4 regions of the Fodinicola feengrottensis genome follow, and region 1 is predicted to be linked to each of the others. Evidence: riboswitches for the same ligand, from Rfam matches in the RefSeq annotation. Region 1 holds a riboswitch; each other region holds the start of a gene.
What was found. A riboswitch is a leader RNA that binds a small molecule or an ion and turns the genes downstream of it on or off. The one in region 1 is predicted to bind thiamine pyrophosphate.
Positions count from the first base shown of each region.

Region 1 (5,656 bases):
TTCCGTACCACATGATGCCGTCGGCATGGCTTTCTACGGCGTGAAAACGCGTCGAGGCGCTGTCCGGTTCGACGAGAAGCACATGCCGGTACGTGCCATTGGCGACATCGACGAAAGTGACCCGGGCCAGCGCGTCATTGGTGCCGTGCCAGCTCACCGCGACGATTTTCCGTCCAGCGCAGCCATCGCAGGGCGGGTAGAGCACCGAGCCGTTGACGCCGTCGCCGCTGCCGGTGATGCCCTGCGGATACCAGGTCGTGGTGCTGTCGTCGGTGGTGGTCCAACAGAAACCGGCCACGCTCGCGGTGACCCGCAGGTCGGTCGGATGGCAGATCGCCCGGGTGTCGTAGCCGCCGGCGATGATCGTGTTCAGCCGCACCACCGTAAGCGGCGCGCCCGCTGCCTCCACGGCGTTGCGTTGTCCAGTCACCACGGGGAAACTGCCGTTGTCTGTCAAGGTCATCGCGGACAGTGTCGAAGCGGACAGTGCCGGCCCGGTGGCCGCCTGGGCGGGAGTGGCGATCAACAAGCCGGCCACCAGCAGTGCGGCCGCGATTAGTGGGAGCGAACGCCTGCGCATGTCGACCTCCGGCTCAGGTGCACGGACTCATCACCATATAGACCGGACATATAGCCGAGATATAGCCGAAATGTGCTCGCGTGGACCGGTCGGAACCAAAGTGGCCGTGGCGGAGTTAGGGGGAAGTGGATGTGATGACAGCGGCCGCTTTGGTGATCCCGGCCCTGGTGCTGTTGCTTCTCGTGGCGGCAGCCTTCGAGAAGCTGGTGGTGAAGCGGCTCGGCTGGCTGCCGTGGCGCAAGCGCCGCGACCCGGAGATGTTCGGCGCGATGTCGATCACCGGCGCCGGCCTCGACGAGTTCGAGTTGGCTTTTCGTGGCACCAAACCATATCGCCGTGACTTCAAGCAGTCGTCGCTGATGCAGCGCGAGGAAGAAAGCGACGGTGCCCCGCCGCGGACCAGGATCGACCTCGACAACAACGTTGCCAACCTCGTTCTTCGGCCAGACAAGAACCTTCCCTCAGCTGACTAACGGCTGCCAGCTGCCCACAGCAATGCTCACCGCGGTGGCGGCCACCGCGAGCGATACCGCTACCAGCAACAGAAGTACGTCCGTGCCGCCGACGGTTTGCTGGCGCGCGTATGTACGAGGCAGCCGCGAGTCGAAGCCGCGCGAGTCCATTGCCGCCGCGATTCTGCTGGCGCGCCGGATCGCGCCGACCAGCAGCGTGAAAACCCGGCCGAAGAGCAGTCTTACGGCAATTACCGGATTTCCGCCGGAAGACACGCCGCGAGCCCGCCGGGCCAGCCCGATTGTCTGCCATTCGGTTGCCAGCAACGGAAGCAGCCGGAGCGCGGCAAGTGACCCGTACGCGAACCGGGCCGGTGCGCGCAGTTGCTGGACGAGCGAGTCGGCCAGGTCGGTGGGGTCGGTGGTGGACAACATGAGCACGCCGGGAAGCGCGATCGCGAGCACCCGCATCGCGAGCGCGCCGCCGACTGCCCATCCGCCTGGGCTGCCGAAAAGCGCGTTCGCGAGGCCAACCGAGAGCGCCCCGAGCAGGACGCCCGCGGTGCGGCGGGCCAGTGCGGCCGGTCCGAGGCCAGTCAGCGGCAGCGCGACCAGGCAGCCGACGAGCAGCAGAGCCGGGGTGACCGGGTCGCGGGCGGCCAGCGCGGCGGCCGCGACGACCAGGCCGGCGGCCAGTTTGGCGACCGGGTTGCGGCGGTGCAGAAAAGCCGGTGCGGTACGGGCGAAAGTCGTCATTCGGCGGGCTCCAGGTGACCGGCGGACATCCAGAGCACCCGGTCGGCCAGCGCCTCGGTGAAGGCGGTGTCGTGGGTGACGACCGCGATGCCGACGCCCTCGGCGCGCAGGGCGTCCAGCATTTCGACCAACTCGGTCCAGGTGTTCCGGTCCTGGCCGAAGGTTGGCTCGTCCAGAATCAGCAAAGCCGGCGCGGCCACCAAAGCCGTCGCGACCGAGAGCCGGCGCTGTTCTCCGCCGGACAGGGTGAACGGGTTCGCAGCGGCCAATTTTTCCAACCGCAGCCTGGCCAACAGCTCATCGGCTCGACGAACATCCTTCGTACGCAACAACAACTCGTCGCAGACTCGGCCGGTGAGGAACTGGTGTTCGGGGTCCTGGAAAACCGCGCCGATCCGGCCGGCGAGGTCACTTGCCCGCCATTTCCACGGCGGTCTGCGGTCGGTGCCGGACAATTCAGGGGTGCCCTCGACATGGCCGCCGGACGGGCGTACGAGCCCGCCCAGCACTCGCGCGAGGGTCGTCTTGCCGGCGCCGTTCGGGCCGGTGATCGCGGTGACCTCGGCGGTCCGCAGGCTGACCGAGACGTCGTCCACAATGGACGGATCGACTCGTACGGAAGCGGCCGACAGCAACGAAACGCGATCGCTGGTGGGGGAGCGGCGCGCTCGTACGGGCGCACCGGGCACCCACACACCAGCAGCCGTCAGCGCGTCGCCCTGAGTCGACAGCACGTCGTCCGGACGACCGTCAGCCAGTACGCCCGAAGGGGACAGCACCACCACCCGGTCGACCAGCGCGAGCGACTCGGCGACGCGGTGCTCGATCAGGACGAGCGTGGCGCCGGTGTCGTCCAACACCGCGTCGATGGCCTTGCGTACCGAGGTGGCGCCTTCCGGGTCGACGTTCGCGGTCGGCTCGTCCAACAGCAGCAAACCCGGCCGCTGAGCCAAAACCCCGGCCAGTGCGAGCCGCTGCTGCTCACCGCCGGAAAGAGCGGCGGTCGGCCAGTCGCGCGGATAGCCGAAGCCGACCGTCGACAGCGCGGCGTCCACTCGCGGCCAGATCTCCCGCGCTGGTACGGCGAGGTTTTCCAGCCCAAAGGCCACATCGTCGCCGCAGCGGGCCATCACCAGCTGACTTTCTGGATCCTGCTGAAGATAGCCGACCGGCTCGGCCGCCGCTCGCGGGTGTTCTCCAGCGATCTGAAGGACACCGTCCTCGTCTCCGACCTCTGGATCCAGCAATCCGGCCAGCCCACGCAACAACGTGCTCTTGCCGGCACCGGAAGCGCCCAGCAGCAGCACTCGTTCGCCCGGCTGGATGCTGAGGTCGACACCCCGGACCGCCCACGCCTTGCGGCCCGGATGCCGCCATCCCCAGCCAGCCAGCCGAATGTCCTTGCCAGGCACCTAAACCCGGGTCTGTTTGCGGCCGCCGGCGAGCGCCGACAGCACGCCGGTCGCGCTCAGCCCACGGGCGATCAGCCACGAGACCAGCCCGGCCAACACCAACCCGCCGACCATGCAGGCCACCGTGTAGGTCGCCTTCCAGCCGAGGTCGAAGCCCGCGTACGACACGATCACGTCGACGATCGCGCAGCCCAGGCCACTCGCGGCGCCGGCCAGCAGCGCGGTCGGCAGCGAGTACGAGCGATAGCGGAAGGCGAAGAAGACGAGCTCGGCGCCGAGGCCCTGCGCGAGTCCGGACAGCAGGGTGGCGAAGCCGTACTGGCCGCCCATCACCATCTCGACGACCGCGCCCAGCAGCTCCGCGAACAGCGCGGCGCCCGGCCGGCGGACCAGCAGCGGGGCCAGCACGGCCGGGATGAACCACACCCCGGACAGCAGCCCGGTAAGGGGTGCGACGCCCTTGAGCGGCACGGACAGCAGGCTGTAGACGGGTCCCCAGCCGAAGAAAACGGCACCGAAGACGACGCCGACGATCGCGGTCACCACGATGTCGACGGTTCGCCATCGGCGGCTGGGTGGGAGGGTGGTGCTGGCCATGGGTGGGCCTCCTTCTGGCTCGAAGGAGGAGTGCTTCGACGCTCATCCGGCATCCACTACGGAACCGCGCATGCGGCATCGCAGCGGAAGCGGATGAATCGACTTCCTGCGCTGGCATTACCCAGATCAGGTCTGAGGGTCTGCGGTTGTCCCGCACTCTCAGCGCGTCCGGCGCTCCCCTGTCGTACTGACCCGGCGACCGTAACACGCCAGCATTGGTTCATCGAGGGAAAAGGGCCGGTAAAGCCTGTGGACAACCGCCAGGGCGAGAAAACCGGCCGGCTACGCTGGCGAGGTGCCGTCCCCTGAGGTTCGTACGCTCGAGCCGACTACCGACGAGCCCTCTCCGGAAAAGTCGCCACGGCCCTGGTCTTTGTACGCGCTGATCCTCGTTTGTGTGGGCATCGTCGCCTTCCGTGGTCTGGTGGTTGGCGCGTTCACCGCCCCGATCATGCAGACCTGGGCGACGGTCTTTGTCTCGATCGTGGTCCAGGCGACGCCGTTCCTGGTGCTGGGTGTGCTGATCAGCGCTGGCCTGGCGGTGCTGGTTCCACCGGACTTCTTCGCTCGCGTACTGCCGTCCCGGGCCGTGCTCGCGGTGCCGGTGGCGGGCGTGGCCGGGATGGTGCTGCCGGGCTGCGAGTGCGGCTCGGTGCCGATTGCCGGCGGCCTGATGCGCCGGGGGGTGGCACCGGCCGCGGCGCTCGCTTTCTTGCTGTCCGCCCCGGCGATCAACCCGATCGTGCTGGTCGCCACCGCGGTCGCCTTCCCGGGCCAGCCGATGATGGTGGTGGCCCGGTTCACCGCGTCGGTGCTGACCTCGGTGGCGATGGGCTGGCTGTGGCTGCGGATCGGCAGGCCGGAGTGGATCCGGCTGCCGCGCCGGGCTGCGCTGACCGGGATGCCGCGTTGGCAGGCGTTTCTGGAGACCGCCCGCGCCGACTTCCTGCCCGCTGGCGGCTTCCTGGTGGTGGGCGGGCTGACCGCGGCGACACTCAATGTGCTCGTACCGGCCTCGGTGCTCGCGACCATCGCGCACAACCCGGTGTTGGCCGTGGTCGGCCTCGCGGTGCTCGCGGTGGTGCTGTCCATCTGCTCGGAGGCGGACGCCTTTGTGGCCGCGTCGCTGACTCAGTTCTCGCTCACCGCGCGGCTGGTGTTCCTGGTGGTCGGGCCGATGATCGACCTGAAACTCTTCGCGATGCAGGCCGGCGCCTTCTCCCGCGCCTTCGCGGTGCGGTTCGCGCCGGCGACCTTCGTGGTGGCCATCATCATCGGTACGGGTGTGGGGTTGGTGCTGCTGTGATCTCCGAAGCCCGCAGTGTCCTGCTGCTGCTGTTTGGCGGGGCCTTGCTGCGGATCAGCCTCAGCGATGTCTACCTGCGATATGTGAAGGCAGGCGTACGCCCGCTGCTGATCGCGGCCGGCGCGATCCTGGTGGTGATCGCGCTGGTCACGCTCTTCCGTGAGTTGTTCCAGCCGCGTACGCACGACCACGACCACGATGAGGGTGACGCGCACGGCCACAAGCACGGGGGAGGGGTCGTCGCGTGGCTGCTGGTGTTGCCGGTGCTCGCGATCTTCCTGATCGGGCCGCCCGCCCTCGGCTCGTACGCGGCCGGCCGGACCGGCACCGCGGTGGCCGCGAAGTCCCAGTATCCGCCGTTGCCGGCCGGCAATCCGGTGCCGGTGACGCTGCTGGACTATGCGTCCCGGGCGATCTGGGACCAGGGGCTGTCGCTGAACAGCCGCCATCTGCTGCTCACCGGCTTCGCGAGTCCGCGCCCCGGCGGCGGTTTCTACCTGACCCGGATGGTCATCACGTGCTGCGCGGCCGACGCGCTGCCGATCAAGATCGA
Region 1 covers NZ_BAAANY010000055.1:36,946-42,601, reverse strand. The annotation lists gene ABD301_RS41550 (hypothetical protein) at 1-580, opposite strand, end outside; gene ABD301_RS41545 (DUF6191 domain-containing protein) at 715-1,053, shown strand; gene ABD301_RS41540 (energy-coupling factor transporter transmembrane component T family protein) at 1,042-1,788, opposite strand; gene ABD301_RS41535 (ABC transporter ATP-binding protein) at 1,785-3,200, opposite strand; gene ABD301_RS41530 (ECF transporter S component) at 3,201-3,797, opposite strand; TPP riboswitch at 3,884-3,988, opposite strand; gene ABD301_RS41525 (permease) at 4,093-5,103, shown strand; gene ABD301_RS41520 (TIGR03943 family putative permease subunit) at 5,100-5,656, shown strand, end outside.

Region 2 (5,656 bases), on a different contig from region 1:
GTCGGGCTGCGATATTCCCGTTTGCGGGTGTCCAAGCTGACGTACGCGCTGATGGGACTGTGGTGTGCGGGCTTGGTCCTGCTTCCCACTTTCCCCACGGACCGGCTGCTGGCCGATCTGACGGTGACCGGCGCGGTTCACCGCTATCTCTCCCTTATTGCCTTCATCAGCCTGCCGCTGGCCGGGCTGGGAGTGGCTTCTGCGTTGGCCAGCAAGGAAAAGCTCCGGCCCCTCGCGCAGCGCTTACGAGTTATGTGCGCGGCTGGCTCGATGAGTGTGCTGGCCCTTCTCCTCACTCATCTGCCGGACCTGTATCCGCAGAAGTTCGGCAACCTGATGATCAGCGGTCTGGTCGAGCGGGTTTTGTTGGTGGTCGACTTCGGTCTGCTGGCCACCATCGCGATCGGCATCCTGGCCACCGGCCGAGCCGCTGTGTCCACAGTGGACGGTGGCCTTAAATGATCGCATTGGCGATCTCGTTCGCCGCGGTGGCCGCGGTTTTCCTCGCGCTGGCGGCGAGACTGCAGCATCGAGGCGTACGAGCGAGCGGCCCGTCCGAACGGGTGGGCCTGGGCACCATCGCGGCGATGCTGCGCAACCGGCAATGGCTGTCCGGCAGCGCGATGCTCGGCGCCGGCACCGGCCTGCACCTGGTCGCGTTGGCGCTGGCCCCGCTCGCGGTGGTCCAGCCGATCGGCGCGCTGGCGCCCGCGCTGACCACCGTCCTCAACGCCAGGGCGACCGGTCGGCGGCCCAGCCGGTCAGCGATCGCCGGCGCTCTCGCGGTTGCCGGTGGCATCGGGATTTTCGTTGTGGTGTCGGCGCAACAGCCGGTCGGCGGTACGACCGTACGGTACGCGGAGAGCATCGCCATCGGCCTGATCGGTTTGCTGGTCGCGGTGGCCGCCACGATCGCCTGGCGGACCAACGGCCGGATCCGGTGCCTGTCCAGCGCGGTCGGCGGCGGCATGGCTTTTGGCCTGGTCTCGACACTTGTACGGGCCGGCGCTCAGGAATTCTTCGCCGCGCAACGGATTCCGGTGTTGCTGGGGACCGCTGTCGGGATCGGGGTGGCCGTCACGGTCGGTGCGTATCTGGTCCAGCAGGCATATTCCAGTGGTGCGTCCGATGTGGTGATCGCGGCCGTCACGGTTTTCGACCCACTGGTGTCGATCGGCCTTGGCGCGGCTCTGCTGGGCGAGACGCCAGCACCGACTTCCGGTGTGCTGGCGCTGGAAATCCTGGCCGCGGCGACCGCGGTGGCCGGCATTGTTCTGCTCGCCCGGAACCGGGTCGCCATCGAACCGGTGTCCGCTCACTACGAACAGGAGACACTTGTGACCGCCGTCCCGCCGCGCCGCATTCTCATCGGCGCCGACACCTTCCCGCCGGACATCAATGGCGCGGCGAATTTCGGTGCCCGGCTGGCGATGGGGCTGGCCGCTCGTGGTCACGACGTGCACGTAATCTGCCCGCAGACAATTCAGCCGGACGTGCCGCTGCCGGCCTTACCGGGCGTCACCGTACACCGTTTTCCGGCTTATCTCACGCCTATCCACCCGACTCTGAGCACTTGCCTGCCGTGGCAAATCGCCGGCCCAGTGGATGCGCTGATCGACGAGCTGCGGCCGGATGTCATTCACGTTCAGGCGCATTTCGTGATGGGGCGGGTGTTGGCGAAAGTGGCCCGGCGTCGGCAGGTGCCGCTGGTGGCGACCAACCATTTCGTGCCGGACAACGCTTTCGGCTACACCCGGATGCCGAAATGGACCAGGTCATCGCTCAGCAAGCTGGCTTGGAGCGACCTGAATCGCTTCCTACGCAAGGCAAACGCGGTGACCACGCCGACTCCGCGGGCGGCTCAGCTGCTGACCGACCACCACCTGGGTCAGCCGGTCGTCCCGATTTCGTGCGGGATCGATCTCGACCATTTCAAGCCGTCCGGCGGCACCTCCGTCGAGCCAACCATCCTTTTCGTTGGCCGGCTGGACGAAGAGAAGCGGGTGCCCGATCTCTTGCGGGCATTGGCCCGGATGGAGCGTCCGGACGTACGACTGGAGGTAGTGGGAGACGGCGGCTGCCGCTCAGAATGGGAAGCGCTAAGTGACCGGCTCGGCCTCGCCAGCCGAGTGACTTTCCACGGCTTTGTCAGCGATGACGAGCTGACCGCCGCGTACGCTCGATGCGATGTTTTCTGCATGCCCAGCACCGCCGAGTTGCAGAGTCTGGTCACGATGGAAGCAATGGCCGCCGGTAAACCAGTCGTGGCGGCGAACGCGATGGCGTTGCCGCATCTGGTACGTCCCGGGAAAACAGGTTGGCTTTTCGAGCCGGGAGACGTCGACGAACTGGCCGCGAGGGTGCGCGAGTTGATTGACGATCCGGCCACCGCGACCCGGATGGGAGCCGCCGGCCGCCGGTTGGTCGCGCAACATGGCATCGACGAGACAGTGGCTCGGTACGAGCAGGTCTACGAGTCGGTTCAGCCAACGCGGTCCCGCGTCGAGCGGGAAACCCGTCGGCTCGTACGAGCGGCATAACGGTTTCCGGGCGGCCCTTGATTATTGCCGGGTCGCCCGGTTAACCTCGGCCCCGACAACAAAACTGAAGAGCATCGCGGGAGCTCGCGCCGAAGCGGGCTGAGAGGGCGGCTGGAGTCGACAGACCCCGGTGCCGCCGACCGCCCGAACCTGACCGGGTAATGCCGGCGTAGGAAGGATGTGGCGATGACCTCTCTCGACGCACGGGTCAGCCCTGCCGTGACCACCGGGCCGATCATCGGCTCGCATAAGGTCTACTTGGGAGATCTCCAGGTTCCGGTCCGCAGAATCGAGCTCACCGACGGCGATCATCTGGATGTCTACGACACTTCCGGGCCGTACACAGATGATTCGGCGACCATCGATGTCCACAGTGGACTGCGGGAAAAGCGGGCCGACTGGATCGCGAACCGCCGGCCGGTGGGTGGTGCGCTCACTCAGTTGGCTTACGCCAGAGCCGGTGTTCTCACCGAGGAAATGCGTTTCTGCGCGCTGCGCGAAGGCGTCGAACCCGAGCTGGTACGTGAAGAAGTCGCGGCCGGGCGGGCGGTCATTCCGGTCAACCGCCGGCATCCGGAGTCCGAGCCGGCGATCATCGGCAAGAAGTTCCTGGTCAAAATCAACGCGAACATCGGCAACTCGGCGGTGACTTCCTCGATCGCCGAGGAGGTCGACAAGCTGGTGTGGGCGATCCGCTGGGGTGCCGACACGGTGATGGACCTCTCGACCGGAAAGCGCATTCACGAAACCCGGGAATGGTTGCTGCGCAACTCGCCGGTGCCGATCGGAACCGTGCCGATCTACCAGGCGCTGGAAAAAGTCGACGGCGATCCGACCGAGCTGTCCTGGGAGATCTACCGCGACACCGTTCTGGAGCAGTGCGAGCAGGGCGTCGACTACATGACCGTGCACGCTGGCGTGCTGCTCAGATATGTTCCGCTGACGGCAAAACGGGTCACCGGGATCGTGTCCCGCGGCGGTTCGATCATGGCCGCCTGGTGCCTCGCCCATCACCGGGAAAGCTTCCTCTACAGGCATTTCGACGAGCTCTGTGACATTTTCCGGTCGTACGACGTGACTTTCTCGCTCGGCGACGGCCTGCGCCCGGGTTCGATCGCGGATGCCAATGACGCGGCCCAGTTCGCCGAGTTGCGGACCTTGGGCGAGCTCACCGCGATCGCCCGGGCAAAAGACGTGCAGGTGATGATCGAAGGCCCTGGACACGTGCCCATGCACAAGATCGTGGAAAACGTACGATTGGAGGAGGAACTCTGCGGCGAGGCGCCGTTCTACACCCTTGGACCGTTGGCGACCGACATCGCGCCGGCGTACGACCACATCACCTCCGCGATTGGTGCGGCTATGATCGCCCAGGCCGGCACCGCGATGTTGTGTTACGTGACGCCGAAAGAACACCTTGGACTGCCGGACCGCGATGACGTGAAGACCGGCGTGATCACGTACAAGATCGCCGCCCATGCAGCTGACCTCGCCAAGCAACACCCGCACGCGCAGCAGCGGGACGACGCGCTTTCCAAGGCCCGCTTCGAATTCCGCTGGATCGACCAGTTCAACCTGGCGCTGGACCCGGATACCGCGCGGTCCTTCCACGACCAGACGCTGCCCGCCGAGCCGGCCAAGACGGCGCATTTCTGTTCCATGTGCGGGCCAAAATTCTGCGCCATGAAAATCACCCAGGACGTACGCCGTTATGCCGACGAACACGGTCTGACGGACGAAGCCGCGATCGCCGCTGGAATGACCGAGAAATCCGTCGAATTCGCCGCCCGGGGCAACCGCGTCTACCTTCCGACCATCCAGCCGTAGCGGTCAGGAGAGCAGCCCCTGGAGTGATACGTCCGGGTTGTTGATCGCCTGGGCGAGTGCGTCGCAGGCGGTGCGGAGCCGGACCTCGCAGCGGTCGCGCAGGTCCGGGTCGGCCATTTCGGCGCGTACGCCGACAATGCTGATCGCGCCGTGACAAGCCTCGTCGGGGGTGACGATCGGGCAGGCCATCGCGGCGAGCAGCGGGTCGACGGTGTCGTCGAAATGCGTGACCTGTGCTCGTACGCTGCTCAACAGCTCAGCGAGCGCCGCCGCGGCTTCCGGCGACTCGGCGGATTTCAGCTCGGTCAGATAGCGACGGCGTTCGGGCTCGACCAGCTGGGAAAGCAGAACAATCCCGGCGACCGTGGAATGTGCCGGCCATCGCTCGCCTTCCCGATCGACCAGCCGGGCATATCGTACGGACCGGATCTCCGCAACGATCCGGGTGTCGAAGTTCTCCAGCACCTGCAGGTTGGCCATCAGCCCGAGCCGATCGGCCAGCCAGCGCAGCGCGACCCGGGACATCGCCGCCAGCGAAGTGGCGTGCAGCGGCGACCGGGCCAGCTTGAGCAGCGCCGGCCCGAGCAGGTAGCGATCCGAGCCGTCCCGGGCCACCCACCCCGCCTCAACCAGCTCCGCGACCGTCCGCAGCGCGGTCGGCGGCAGCATCCCGGTGCGTTGGGCCAGGTCAGCGAGTCGGAGCGGCTCGGTGCTGTCGGCCACCACGAGGCACACCGCCAGCGCCTTGGAAATCGGGCTGCGGGTCCGCTGCTTCGCCGGCTCGGTGCTCATTGTGGGGATTGTATGGGGAGGGTTCAGTGCTGAGCGGCTCCTACGGCGGCCACGAAGCGGCCGAGCAGGGAGGGCACGTCGAGGGGGTCGGTGTAGGCCTCGATGACTCGCAAGCCGTTGCCCGCGGCTAGTGCGGTACGGAGCTCTCCGACTGTACGCGCGGGCCTGACCTGCACGTTTGGGCCGCACAAGGCGCGTACGAGTGCGGTGTGGTCCCAGTGCGCGATGTCGTTATAGACCGCGGCCGGCCCGTTGATGGCGCGTTCGATGGTGTAGCCGGCGTTGTTGACCAGCACGACAGTGATGTTCGCGTGCTGTCGGGCCATGGTGCTGAGCTCCTGCGCGGTCAGCTGCAGCGAACCGTCGCCGATCAGCAGCAGCACCCGCCGGTCCGGCGCGGCCACCGCGGCGCCGAGCGCGGCGGGCAGCGAATAGCCGATCGATCCCCACAACGTGCCGGCCAAGTAGCTGACCCCGCTGGGCAGCCGGTGGTCCAG
Region 2 covers NZ_BAAANY010000009.1:502,553-508,208, forward strand. The annotation lists gene ABD301_RS14915 (DUF998 domain-containing protein) at 1-462, shown strand, start outside; gene ABD301_RS14920 (glycosyltransferase) at 459-2,540, shown strand; TPP riboswitch at 2,607-2,734, shown strand; gene thiC (phosphomethylpyrimidine synthase ThiC) at 2,727-4,367, shown strand; gene ABD301_RS14930 (IclR family transcriptional regulator) at 4,371-5,159, opposite strand; gene ABD301_RS14935 (alpha-keto acid decarboxylase family protein) at 5,183-5,656, opposite strand, start outside.
Region 2: it holds a riboswitch for thiamine pyrophosphate, as region 1 does, so the genes downstream of both, thiC (phosphomethylpyrimidine synthase ThiC) here and ABD301_RS41530 (ECF transporter S component) in region 1, are expected to answer to the same signal.

Region 3 (5,656 bases), on a different contig from region 1:
AACACCAGGTCGCTGAGGTCACGTCGCTGGGTCTGGTCCAGATGACCCGCAAGCGGGTCGGCCAGGGTCTGTTGGAGGCCTTCAGCGAGACCTGCGAGCACTGCCACGGTCGCGGGTTGATCATCCACACTGAGCCGATCGAGCACCACCAAGGTGGCGGTCAGCAGCAGCAACAGCAACGGCAGCAGCCGGAGGAGTCGACCGGCGGTGGGCGGCGCAAGCGCAACCGCGGCCGGTCCGGTTCGCCGGCGGCTCACGACGAGTCGTCGAACGGCGTGGTGACGGCGGACGAGCTGTCCACCGAGGACGACGACACTGTTTTGGCCACCACAGCTGAGGCTGGTGCGGTTGCCGAAGCCGTGCGGGACGCTGAGCCGGTGTCCGCCCAGCCAGCTCCGGAGGTTCCGGCCGTCGAAGCTGTTGTTGTGGAGGCCGCTGAGCCGGTCGCGGCGGCGCCGCAGGGGACCCGTCCTCGGCGGGCTCGTCGGGCCGCCTCTCGACCCGCCGGTCCGCCACCGGTGCCGGTCGGCAGCTGACAGTTCGAAGAACGCCCCTTTCTCGCACTTCGGGAAAGGGGCGTTTTGCTGTGTTCGTACGGCCGGATGGTGACAGTCCCGCAAGACCGTTTGGTTTTCGCGCCCAGATCGCCTTGGCTCAGCGGCCAGATCGTGGTTGGCTGCCCGCTGTAGCGTGAAACAACCAGCCCTGGAGCCCGCCGATGTCTCAGGATTCCTTTACGTCAACGGAAAACCCGGTGACCAGGAGGCGGTTGATCACGGCCGCCGCGGCGGCCGGTGGCGCGGTGCTGGGAGCCACCGCCGTGCCAGCGCCGGCGGCGGCCGCTGACCCGAGCTTGTATTCGGTCGCGCTGGACAGCTTTCCGGGTGCCACCGACGACGCGAAACTGGACTCGGCGTTGAGTTATGTGGCCACGCAGACGTACAAGCCGACCATTCAGCTCGGCACCCGGCAGACTACTTTCGGCAAAACCAGGCTGCTTTTCGACGGTTTCAGCATCAGTGGGCCGGCCGGGGTGGGCACCGAGTTCAGCTTCACGAACAAGGTGAAGATCAGTACACCCGGCACCGGCTGGCTGGATGTGCCGGCGCCCAAGGTCAGGGGCATTTATATCGGCGGGCTCTGTTTTGAAGGTGACTCGAACACGACTTTTTTCGTCGACCACGACAACAATGGGCCGGTGCTGTGGGCGTCCACCATTCGTGATGTGGGATTCAATCTCTTCAGACATGTCATCTGGGGTGCTCACGATGCCGTCACTTTCGACGGTTTCTGGGACGTGAACAACTGCTACGACACCGAGTTCAAGCTGTGGGGATCGGACAGCAACTACTTCACCAACGGGTTGCTGATCGATTCCCCGAACACCGGCACCGGCAACCGCTATCACGTGTGGGCGCCCTGGCTCGGTAAGACGACCTTCGGACCGATGTTCATCACCGGCAAGGCGAACACTACGCCGATGCGCATTGACGGCGGTCGCGGAATTGTCGTACAAGCGGCACGTTTCGAGGCGCAGCAAGGAAATCCAACGCTCGGATCGCAGCTGCTGATCACCGGCGGCACCTTCGTACGGATCCGCGACCCGTGGTTCTTCAACGGCATGTCGGCGGCTGGCTCGACCGGCCACAGCACTCCGGCGTACGACAAGGGAATCGTCACCATCACCGGCGGCTCGAATATCGTGATCGACGGCGCGATGTTCAGCGACGGCGACGGTAACCAGACGGGTGCGACAGCAGCCGGCACCCCGCACGTCTACGTCGGCGGTGGCACCGGAGTCCGCCTTCGCAACCTGCAGGCCTCGACCTCGGACCAACTGAGGGTCGTACGAGCGGCAACGGTCAACGCGTCCGCGATCGTCACCGACCCGGACGTGACCGTGACGGTCGGCTGACGTGCGCACCACTCGCCACCGATCCACTGCGTGAGATAGCGTGGGGACGGAGTGACGGCGGGGTGCCGCGAGGCTGAGATCACACCCGTCGAACCTGATCTAGTTAAGACTAGCGAAGGGACCGTCGCGAGTGATTCCGCATGTGTTGACGATCGCCGGCACCGATCCCAGTGGTGGCGCCGGCATCCAAGCCGATCTGAAGACGTTTTCCGCGCTGGGCGGTTACGGCATGGGCGTGGTGACCGCCGTGGTCGCGCAGAACACCCAGGGCGTCAGGGGAATTCACCCCATTCCGGCGGCTTTCATCGGCGAGCAGCTGGATGCCGTTTTTGATGACGTACGGGTAGATGCCGTGAAAACCGGCATGCTGGGTGACGCCGACGTAATCCGTACGGTCGCCGCCGCGATTGCCAAACACCGGCCGAAATACGTGGTCGTTGACCCGGTTATGGTGGCCAAGAGCGGGCACCGGCTGTTGCCGGCCGACGCGGTGACGGCGCTGCGCGAGGAGTTGTTCCCGCTGGCGGACCTGATCACGCCGAACCTGCCGGAGGCAGCGGATCTGTTGGCCGAGAAGGAGGCCGTCGACTTGCTGGAGATGCATTTCCAGGCTGGGCGGCTGCGGGCGTACGGTCCGGCCGTGCTGCTCAAGGGTGGACATTTGGCGGGGGACGAGAGCATTGACATCCTGCTGGACGACGAGCCGATCGAGTTTTTCGCGCCACGGGTGAGAACTCGGAACACGCATGGCACCGGGTGCACTCTTTCGGCCGCGTTGGCCACCCTGCGGCCAACGCGTCCTGACTGGGTTTGCACTGTCAGGGACGCGAAAAACTATCTGACCGGGGCGCTGGCGGCGGCCGACCGGCTGGACATCGGCACCGGGCACGGGCCGCCGCACCATTTCCACGCGATGTGGAAGGACCAGTAGTGACCGATTTCTGCCCTCAGGTGTGGGAAAAGATCCAGCCGCTGCTGAAGGCGACGCTGGATCATCCGTTCAACCGCGAGTTGTCCGCGGGCACCCTTTCCGCCGATATCTTTCGCTTCTATCTCATTCAGGACGCCCGCTATCTCGCCGACTTCTCCCGCGCGCTGGCCCATGCGGCGGCGATCGCTCCTGACCCGGACGACGCGGCCTTCCTCGCCGGCAGTTCGGCGAACGTCATCACCGTCGAGCGCGGCCTGCACGAGCGGTATCTCGCGCGCTACGAGGGGGTCGACAACGTCCCGACCTCGCCGAGCGCGACGGCGTACAACAACCATCTGCTGGCGGCCGCGCAACGCGGTGGCTTCGGGCTGATGATGGCGACGGTGTTGCCGTGCTTCTGGATCTATGAGTACGTCGGGCGGGCCATCCACGCCGAGCAGAGCGGCGCGCCGAACCCGTATGGCGAGTGGATCCAGACGTACGCGGATGACGGTTTCAGCCAGTCGGTGGCGCGGGCCAAGGACATCGCCGACCGGGCGGCCGCGTCGGCCAGTGCGTACGAGCGGGCGGCTATGGTGGAAGCGTTCGTCCGCTCGGCTGAGTACGAGTGGATGTTCTGGGACTCCGCTTACCGCCAGGAAGTCTGGCCGACGGCCGGATTCGCCATCCAGGAGTGAGTTTGACCGCACTCGCGGCACAGACGTACCCTCGATGGCTGGTGCGCCGAGAGCACGCCGTAAGATGTAACGCAGTCATGTGTGCCGGCCAACTTTGGTCCGGAGCGCACGCCATCAGGGACCGCGAGCGTGGATAGCCACTGCTTGCGGAGCGAGCAGCGGTGAGGAGCACGACGTCGAGATGTACGCCATCGTCAAGACCGGCGGCAAGCAGTACAAGGTCGCCGAGGGGGATGTGATCGAGGTCGAGAAGCTCGTGGCCGCGCCCGGTGAGGCCGTCACTCTGCCGGCCCTGCTGGTGGTGGACGGCGAGGGTGACTCGCTCACCGTCACCCACGACTCGGACGCGCTTGCCGGCTACACGGTCAGCGCCGAGGTCGTCGGCCACGGCCGTGGCCCGAAGATCAAGATCCACAAGTTCAAGAACAAGACCGGCTACCACAAGCGCCAGGGTCACCGCCAGCACCTCACCCAGGTGAAGGTGACCGGGATCGCGACCGGAAAGTAGGAGTTAGCAGATATGGCGCACAAGAAAGGCGCATCGTCCTCGCGCAACGGTCGCGACTCGAACGCGCAGCGACTTGGGGTGAAGCGGTTCGGTGGCCAGCTGGTCAATGCCGGCGAGATCATCGTCCGCCAGCGGGGCACCCATTTCCACCCGGGGGACCTGGTCGGTCGCGGTAAGGACGACACTCTGTTCGCGCTTGCCGGCGGTCACGTGTTGTTCGGTCAGAAGCGCGGTCGCAAGACCGTGAACATCGTGCCGCCGGCCGAATAGGCGCGCTGGCACACAGACACACTTCTGCGAGGCGGGCCGGAGCTGATCCGGCCCGCCTCGTTGGTGTTCAAAGAAAGTAAGGAGTTCGACGTGGCAGCATCCGGCGGTCATTTTGTCGACCGCGTCGTGCTGCACGTCGCGGCCGGAGCGGGCGGGCATGGCTGTGCTTCGGTGCACCGGGAGAAGTTCAAGCCGCTCGGCGGCCCGGACGGCGGCGATGGCGGGCGCGGCGGCGATGTCGTGTTGGTCGTCGACGACGGCGTACACACGCTGCTCGACTTCCACTTCCGCCCACACGCGACCGCCGGCAACGGCAAGCCCGGCATGGGCAGCAACCGAGACGGCGCCAACGGCGGCGACCTGCTGCTCAAGGTGCCGGACGGCACTGTCGTGCAGGACGCCGATGGTACGGAGCTGGCCGACCTGGTCGGGGTCGGCACCAGGTTCGTGATCGCCCAAGGCGGACGCGGCGGTTTGGGTAACGCGGCTCTGGCATCTGCCCGCCGGAAGGCGCCCGGGTTCGCGCTGCTCGGCGAGCCGGGTGACGCGCTGGACATCGTGCTGGAGCTCAAAAGCGTCGCCGACGTGGGCCTGGTCGGCTTCCCGTCGGCCGGCAAATCGTCGCTGATCGCGTCGCTTTCGGCGGCCCGGCCGAAGATCGCCGACTACCCGTTCACCACGCTCGTACCGAACCTCGGGGTGGTGAGCGCCGGCGAGCAGGTCTTCACCATCGCCGACGTGCCCGGGCTGATTCCCGGCGCCGCGCAGGGCAAGGGTCTCGGGATGCAGTTCCTGCGGCACATCGAGCGTTGTGCGGTGCTCGTACACGTCGTCGACCTCGCCACCGAGGAGCCGGGTCGTGACCCGATGGCTGACATCGACGCGCTTGAGGCGGAGCTGGCCGAATACGGCGGCCTGGCCGAGCGGCCGCGGATGGTGGTGCTGAACAAGATCGACATCCCGCATGGCCGTGAGTTGGCGGACCTGGTCGAGGACGATCTGAAGGGCCGTGGCTGGCCGATCCTCCGGATCAGCGCGGTCACCCGCGAGGGGCTGCGGGAACTGTCGTTCGCGCTGGCCCGAGTCGTCGTCGAGGACCGCGCCGGCCGGCCGCCGGCGGAACCTGCCCGGGTGGTCATCCGGCCGAAGGCGGTCGACGACAGTGGCTTCACTGTCGAACAGGACAAGGAAAACGAGGGAGCTTTCGTCGTACGTGGCGGCCGCCCTGAGCGGTGGATCCGGCAGACCGACTTCACCAACGCCGAGGCAGTCGGCTACCTCGCCGACCGCCTCGCCCGGCTCGGCGTCGAGGACGCGCTGGCCAAGGCCGGTGCGGTGCCCGGCGCGGGGGTCAC
Region 3 covers NZ_BAAANY010000023.1:4,621-10,276, reverse strand. The annotation lists gene ABD301_RS28190 (Rne/Rng family ribonuclease) at 1-536, shown strand, start outside; gene ABD301_RS28185 (hypothetical protein) at 755-1,915, shown strand; TPP riboswitch at 1,964-2,053, shown strand; gene thiD (bifunctional hydroxymethylpyrimidine kinase/phosphomethylpyrimidine kinase) at 2,046-2,846, shown strand; gene ABD301_RS28175 (TenA family protein) at 2,846-3,523, shown strand; gene rplU (50S ribosomal protein L21) at 3,705-4,031, shown strand; gene rpmA (50S ribosomal protein L27) at 4,044-4,301, shown strand; gene obgE (GTPase ObgE) at 4,392-5,656, shown strand, end outside.
Region 3: it holds a riboswitch for thiamine pyrophosphate, as region 1 does, so the genes downstream of both, thiD (bifunctional hydroxymethylpyrimidine kinase/phosphomethylpyrimidine kinase) here and ABD301_RS41530 (ECF transporter S component) in region 1, are expected to answer to the same signal.

Region 4 (5,656 bases), on a different contig from region 1:
GTCTTCGCGGAGCCGGCAATATGCGTGCAGGACCGCGCCGTCGAGTTCGATCTGCTCGATCACCCGGCGGCTGTGGCCGCCGTTCTGGGTGACGTAGTCGATGCTGACCGGCCGCTGCTCGTCGATCGCGTCGGCGAGGATCCGCAGGTCGCTGTCGCTCAGCCGGCGAGCCTGCGGGCGGAGCAGGTTCGTGGTGTTCGACGGCGGGGTCAGCGCCGCGTCGTGGTCCGAGCTGGCCAGCAGCAGCCGAGCCAGTTCGGCCGGATCGGTCGTCCGGGACACCGTCGCGGTCCGGCGCTTCCCGGCTGGATCGGCACGGTGGTGCACGACACGTTCCAGCATCGGTACGCCGTCGGCGGACTCGGCGACCGGCGCGAAACCGGCCGTACGCAGCGCATCCAGCGTCTCGGCGAGCGGTCGCGGGCTGGCTACCACGGTCGGCGCGAGCGTCCATAACCCAAGAGCGCGTAACCGCCGGTCCGCCACGATTTCGGTCAGCAGCGCGGCATCTTCCGAGCGCAGGCAGCAAGCCACCTCGACCGCGCGGATGCCTCCGTGGGTACGACCGACATCGCGGATCAAGTAGCCCAGCGGCTGCGGCAGCGAACCGCTCGCGGCCGCCTCCAGATCGCCGAGCAGGTCCTCCAGCGGATAGCCGGAGTCGAGCGCGCGCCGGACGCTCGCCGGGGAGAACCGCCAGGTCGACGCGGTGCCGCGAGTCTCCCGATCGGCCACCAGATCCAGCAACGCCCGCAGCTGAGCGCTCGGGGTGCCGCTCACCACGGCGGTTAGGTCGGTCTGCAGTCGTACGGTGTGCTCGGTCTCACCGACGCCGTCGAAGGCCTTGCGTAGTCCGTCCTGATCCTCGGCCAGCAACGCGAGACCGGCCGGGCTGACCGCCTCCGCGCCGATCACCCCGAGGAGAACCGCTTCCTGCCAGGTCGCCCACCCGTCGTCCGAGGTGAGGTCGTCCGGCCAACAGGCCGGCGCGGCCCAGAACCCGGCGGTGACCGCTCTCTCGCCGTTGACCGCCTCCCCAGTGGCCGCAGCGACCCGCAGGATGTTCCGGCGCAAAGGCGAAATGTCCAGGTCAGGGTGGGTGACCTTGTCAGGGGACGCCGGCGCGGGCAGGGTCCACCAGGTCGACAGCAGGTTCGCCAGCTGGTCGGCCGGGTCCAGCAGCCGCCAGTCGTCGTACGCCTCGGTGGGCGACAGCGCCTTGTCGGTCACGGCCAGCAACTCAGCGCTCAGGGCCAGTCGTACGACGGCGTTGACCTCCGCGGCGGTGGCTTCGACAGTCTTCGCGACCCGGCGTCGTTCTTGTACGTTCAGCCTCCCGCTCTTCAGCGACGGGATCGGCTTGCGACCGGCCTGGTCGAGGATTTCGGTGACCAACCGCAGGAATCGGCCGGCCGCCGCGAGCGAGTCCTGGGCGACCAGGGCAGGCTCGACCGGCCAGTGCTCGACCTCTGGCCGGCGCGGCTCGAAAGGCGCGGTGAAACCGCCGTCCCGCAACGCGAGCATGACCTCCGAGGGCATCACCAGCTCAGTGTTGTCCCACATGCTCACGAAAAGCAGGCCGCGGGCCACCGCCCAGTCCAGTGGCGACACGTTGTTTTTCGCTCGTACGGCTGGATAGTCGAACTTGCTGATGGCCTGACCGGTCTCGGCGGTTTCGGCCAGGATGGCCTGGATCTCGTCGTCGCCGTGCCCGACGATCGATCGCACCCGCTCCGGATCGCCGAGCGCGGCCAGCAGCGCGTCGACTATCTCGGCCTTCAGCCGCGGCCGGGGGATATTGAGGGCGAGCAACATCTTGCCGAGGGCGTCGACGGTCCGGTCCGGCAGCAGGTCGGCCAGCGGCGGGCCGAGACCGAGCGGGGGATCCCACGCCATCCGCGCCGCTGCTACCAGCCGCAAGGTCCCCACCGTCGCGCCGTGGTCGGCGACCAGCCGGGGCTGGTTGCCACCGGTGTCTTCGGTGACCAGTGCGTACGAGCGGAGGACGGCCAAGCAGCGCTGCAGGTCCTCGTCCCGGCTGCGGACACCCATCAGGTGCGCCAAGTCCTTCACCGACGGCTGGTCGCCAAGCGCGGCCAACGCCTCACACACCTGCAGGGTGGGCAGGTCGACCTGGTGCAGGGCACGAACGACCGAGCGGGGATTGTCCAGCCGGGCGCTGAGTTCCTGCAGCGATCGCGGCGCCGGCTCGGCGGTCACGTCCGGGCGCAGTGCGAGCAGATCGGTCAGGCCCTCGATTCCGAGCCGCCGCAGGGTCGCGGTGTCCACGTGGTTGTCAGCCCTCCTTACGCAGTCGGATGGCGAACCGCTCGGCGGCCGCACGTGGATCGTCGGCGTCGGTAATCGCTCGTACGACCACCACCCGGCGCGCGCCGGCGGCGATCACCTCGTCCAGCCGGTCCGCGTCGATGCCACCGATCGCGAACCACGGCCTCGCGGTGCCGCTGGCGGCCGTCTCCCGTACGAGATCGAGCCCGGCCGCTGGCCGCCCCGGCTTGGTCGGTGTGGTCCAGCACGGTCCGGTGCAGAAATAGTCGACGCCGGGCTCGGTCGCACCGGCTGCCGCCTGTGCTGGATCGTGTGTCGACCGGCCGATCACCACATCGTCGCCGACGATGCGGCGGGCCCAGGAAACCGGCAGGTCGTCCTGTCCGAGATGCAGGACATCGGCACTGGCCGCGAGCGCGACGTCGGCCCGGTCGTTGACCGCGAGCAGCGCGTTGTGGCGCTCACACGCCGCCGCCAGGACCTCCAGCGCCGCCAGTTCCTCTCGCGCTTCGAGCGGGCTCTTGTCTCTGAGCTGTACGACATCGACGCCACCAGCGAGCGCGGCGTCCACGAACGCGGCGAGATCGCCGCGCTCGCGGCGCGCGTCCGTACACAAATAGAGCCGGGCGTCGGCAAGGCGCCGCCGGGGATCGCGGTTCGGCATGCCCTCACCGTAGCGATCTCTCGGGTTAGAGTGAGAGCTGGTCCGCACGGGAGTCCGGGGTTATCCGGGCTGAGAGGAAGCGATCACCCGCTTCGACCGTCGAACCTGATCCGGGTCATGCCGGCGCAGGGAGCGTGGAATGCCGAGAACTGTGGTCGTGGTGGGCGGTGGTGTCATCGGCCTGTCCATTTGCTGGCGCGCGGTGGCCGCCGGCTGGTCGGTGACGTTGGTCGATCCGGCGCCCGCGTCGGGAGCCTCATACGTCGCCGGCGGGATGCTCGCGCCGATCACCGAGGCCTGGCCCGGCGAGGAGAGCCTGCTCGCGCTGGGCGTCGAGTCGGTGCGGCTCTGGCCGTCGTACGCGGCTGAGCTCGCAGCCGCTGCGGGCGTGTCGGCTGGGCTGCGAAAAGACGGCACGATCGTGGTCGCCGCCGACGGTTCCGATCGGGCCGAGCTGGATCGGCTCGCGTCCTATTTGGACAGTCTGGGCCGCCGTGTCGAGGTGCTGCGGGCGCGGGACGTACGAGTGCGGGAGCCGGCGATCGGTGGCCCGGTCCGTGGCGGTCTGGCGATGCCGGACGACTACTCCGTCGACAATCGACAACTGCTGGATGCCTTACGCAGAGCCATTTCTGGCGTTCCGCACGTCGCCGAGGCGGCTGCGGACGTACGCGCCGGCCGGGTTTTGTTGGCCAGCGGTCGAACGGTCGAGGCTGACGTGGTGGTCCTCGCCGCCGGCGCTTGGAGCGGGCAGATCTGTCGCCGGCTCAGCAAGGTGATTCGGCCGGTCAAAGGCGAAATCCTGCGATTGAGGGCTCGGGTCGGCGCGGTCGGGCCGCCGCGTCGGACGGTGCGAGCGCTGGTCGGTGGGCGGCACGTCTATCTCGTACCGCGGGACGACGGCGGACTGGTGCTGGGGGCCACTCAGTACGAGGCGGGTTTCGACACGACGGTGACCGTCGGCGGCGTGCGCGATCTGTTGGCCGACGCCGAGCGGGTGATGCCGGCGATTGGGGAGTACGAGCTGGTCGAATGCATCGCAGGGTTGCGACCCGGGTCGCCGGACAACCGGCCGCTGGTCGGCTGGCTGGAGCCGGGATTGGTGGTCGCGACCGGCCATCACCGCAACGGAATCCTGCTCGCGCCAGTCACCGCGGACCTGGTGGTCGCGACGCTGGCTGGCGCTGATCCACCGGATTCCTTACGGCCGGACCGGCATCTGTCGTCTGTGAAGGGGAGTCAATGAAAGCGCAGGTCAACGGGTCATTCCGAGAGCTCGCCGAGGGGGCCACGGTGGCTTCGGTGGTGGAGCTGTTGGGCATCGTGACCGGCGGCATCGCGGTGGCGTTGGACGACGCGGTGGTGCCGCGCTCGGAATGGGGCAGCACGCCCGTACTCGATGGCAGCCGCGTCGAGATCCTGACCGCCACACAGGGAGGGTGAGCGATGGACGATCCGCTGGTGATCGCTGCTCGGGAGTTCTCGTCGCGGCTGGTGATGGGTACGGGCGGCGCATCGAGTCTGGAGTCGCTGGAGCGCGCGCTCGTAGCCTCTGGGACGGAGTTGACGACGGTGGCGATGCGCCGCGCGGACGCCGTCGGCCAGACCGGGGTGTGGGAGTTGCTCGCCCGGTTGGGCATTGAGCCGCTGCCCAACACCGCGGGCTGTCGGACGGCAGCGGAGGCCGTGCTGACCGCTCGGCTCGCACGCGAGGCGCTGGGCACTTCGTGGGTGAAGCTGGAAGTCGTCGCGGACGACCAGACGCTGTTGCCGGATCCGCTGGAGTTGTTGGACGCGGCGGAACAGCTGGTCGAGGACGGTTTCACGGTCCTGCCGTACGCGAACGACGACCCGGTCCTCGCGTTGCGGCTCGAACAAGCCGGTTGCGCGGTGGTGATGCCGCTGGGCTCGCCGATCGGTACCGGACTAGGCATCCGGAACCCACACAACATCGAGCTCATCGTGGCCCGCGCCGGCGTCCCGGTGATCCTCGACGCCGGTGTCGGCACCGCTTCCGACGCCGCTCTCGCGATGGAACTCGGCTGCTCGGCCGTGCTCATGGCCACGGCCGTGACCAGGGCAGACGACCCCGAACGAATGGCCGTCGCGATGCGCCTGGCCACCGAAGCCGGCCGCCACGCGTACCGGGCCGGCCGCATCCCCAAACGTTTCTGGGCGCACGCATCCTCCCCCTCCCGCTAGCCCCTCCAACCCGGTGGGACGGGAATGTCGGTGGGAGGGTGGAGGCTCGAGTTCGGGGGCGGCACATTTTGGGCGGCATCATTCGGTGACGGTGCTGGTGCGGTAGTTGCTGACTAGAGGGAGTGGCGTGGCGAAGGATTTGGCGCGGGTGCTGGCGGGGGATCCGGTGACGGCGGCGAAGGCGTTGCTGGGGTGTTTCTTCAGCGCCAACGGGGTGACGCTTCGGTTGGTTGAGGTCGAGGCGTACGCGGGGATCGGTGAGGATCCGGGCTCGCATGCGCACCGCGGCCAGACCGCGCGGAACTCCTCGGTGTTCGGCAAACCCGGCACGTTGTACGTCTATTTCACGTATGGCATGCATTTTTGCGCGAATGTGGCATGCCGCCCAGCTGGCGTCGGATCGGCTGTTTTGTTCCGTGGCGGCGAGGTCGTGGATGGCGTCGAGATCGCCAGGGACCGCCGGCTGGGCGCGACGGACCGCGAGCTGGCTCGCGGGCCAGC
Region 4 covers NZ_BAAANY010000012.1:1,203-6,858, reverse strand. The annotation lists gene ABD301_RS18210 (helicase-associated domain-containing protein) at 1-2,289, opposite strand, end outside; gene thiE (thiamine phosphate synthase) at 2,297-2,953, opposite strand; TPP riboswitch at 2,990-3,102, shown strand; gene thiO (glycine oxidase ThiO) at 3,093-4,199, shown strand; gene thiS (sulfur carrier protein ThiS) at 4,196-4,396, shown strand; gene thiG (thiazole synthase) at 4,400-5,155, shown strand; gene ABD301_RS18185 (DNA-3-methyladenine glycosylase) at 5,283-5,656, shown strand, end outside.
Region 4: it holds a riboswitch for thiamine pyrophosphate, as region 1 does, so the genes downstream of both, thiO (glycine oxidase ThiO) here and ABD301_RS41530 (ECF transporter S component) in region 1, are expected to answer to the same signal.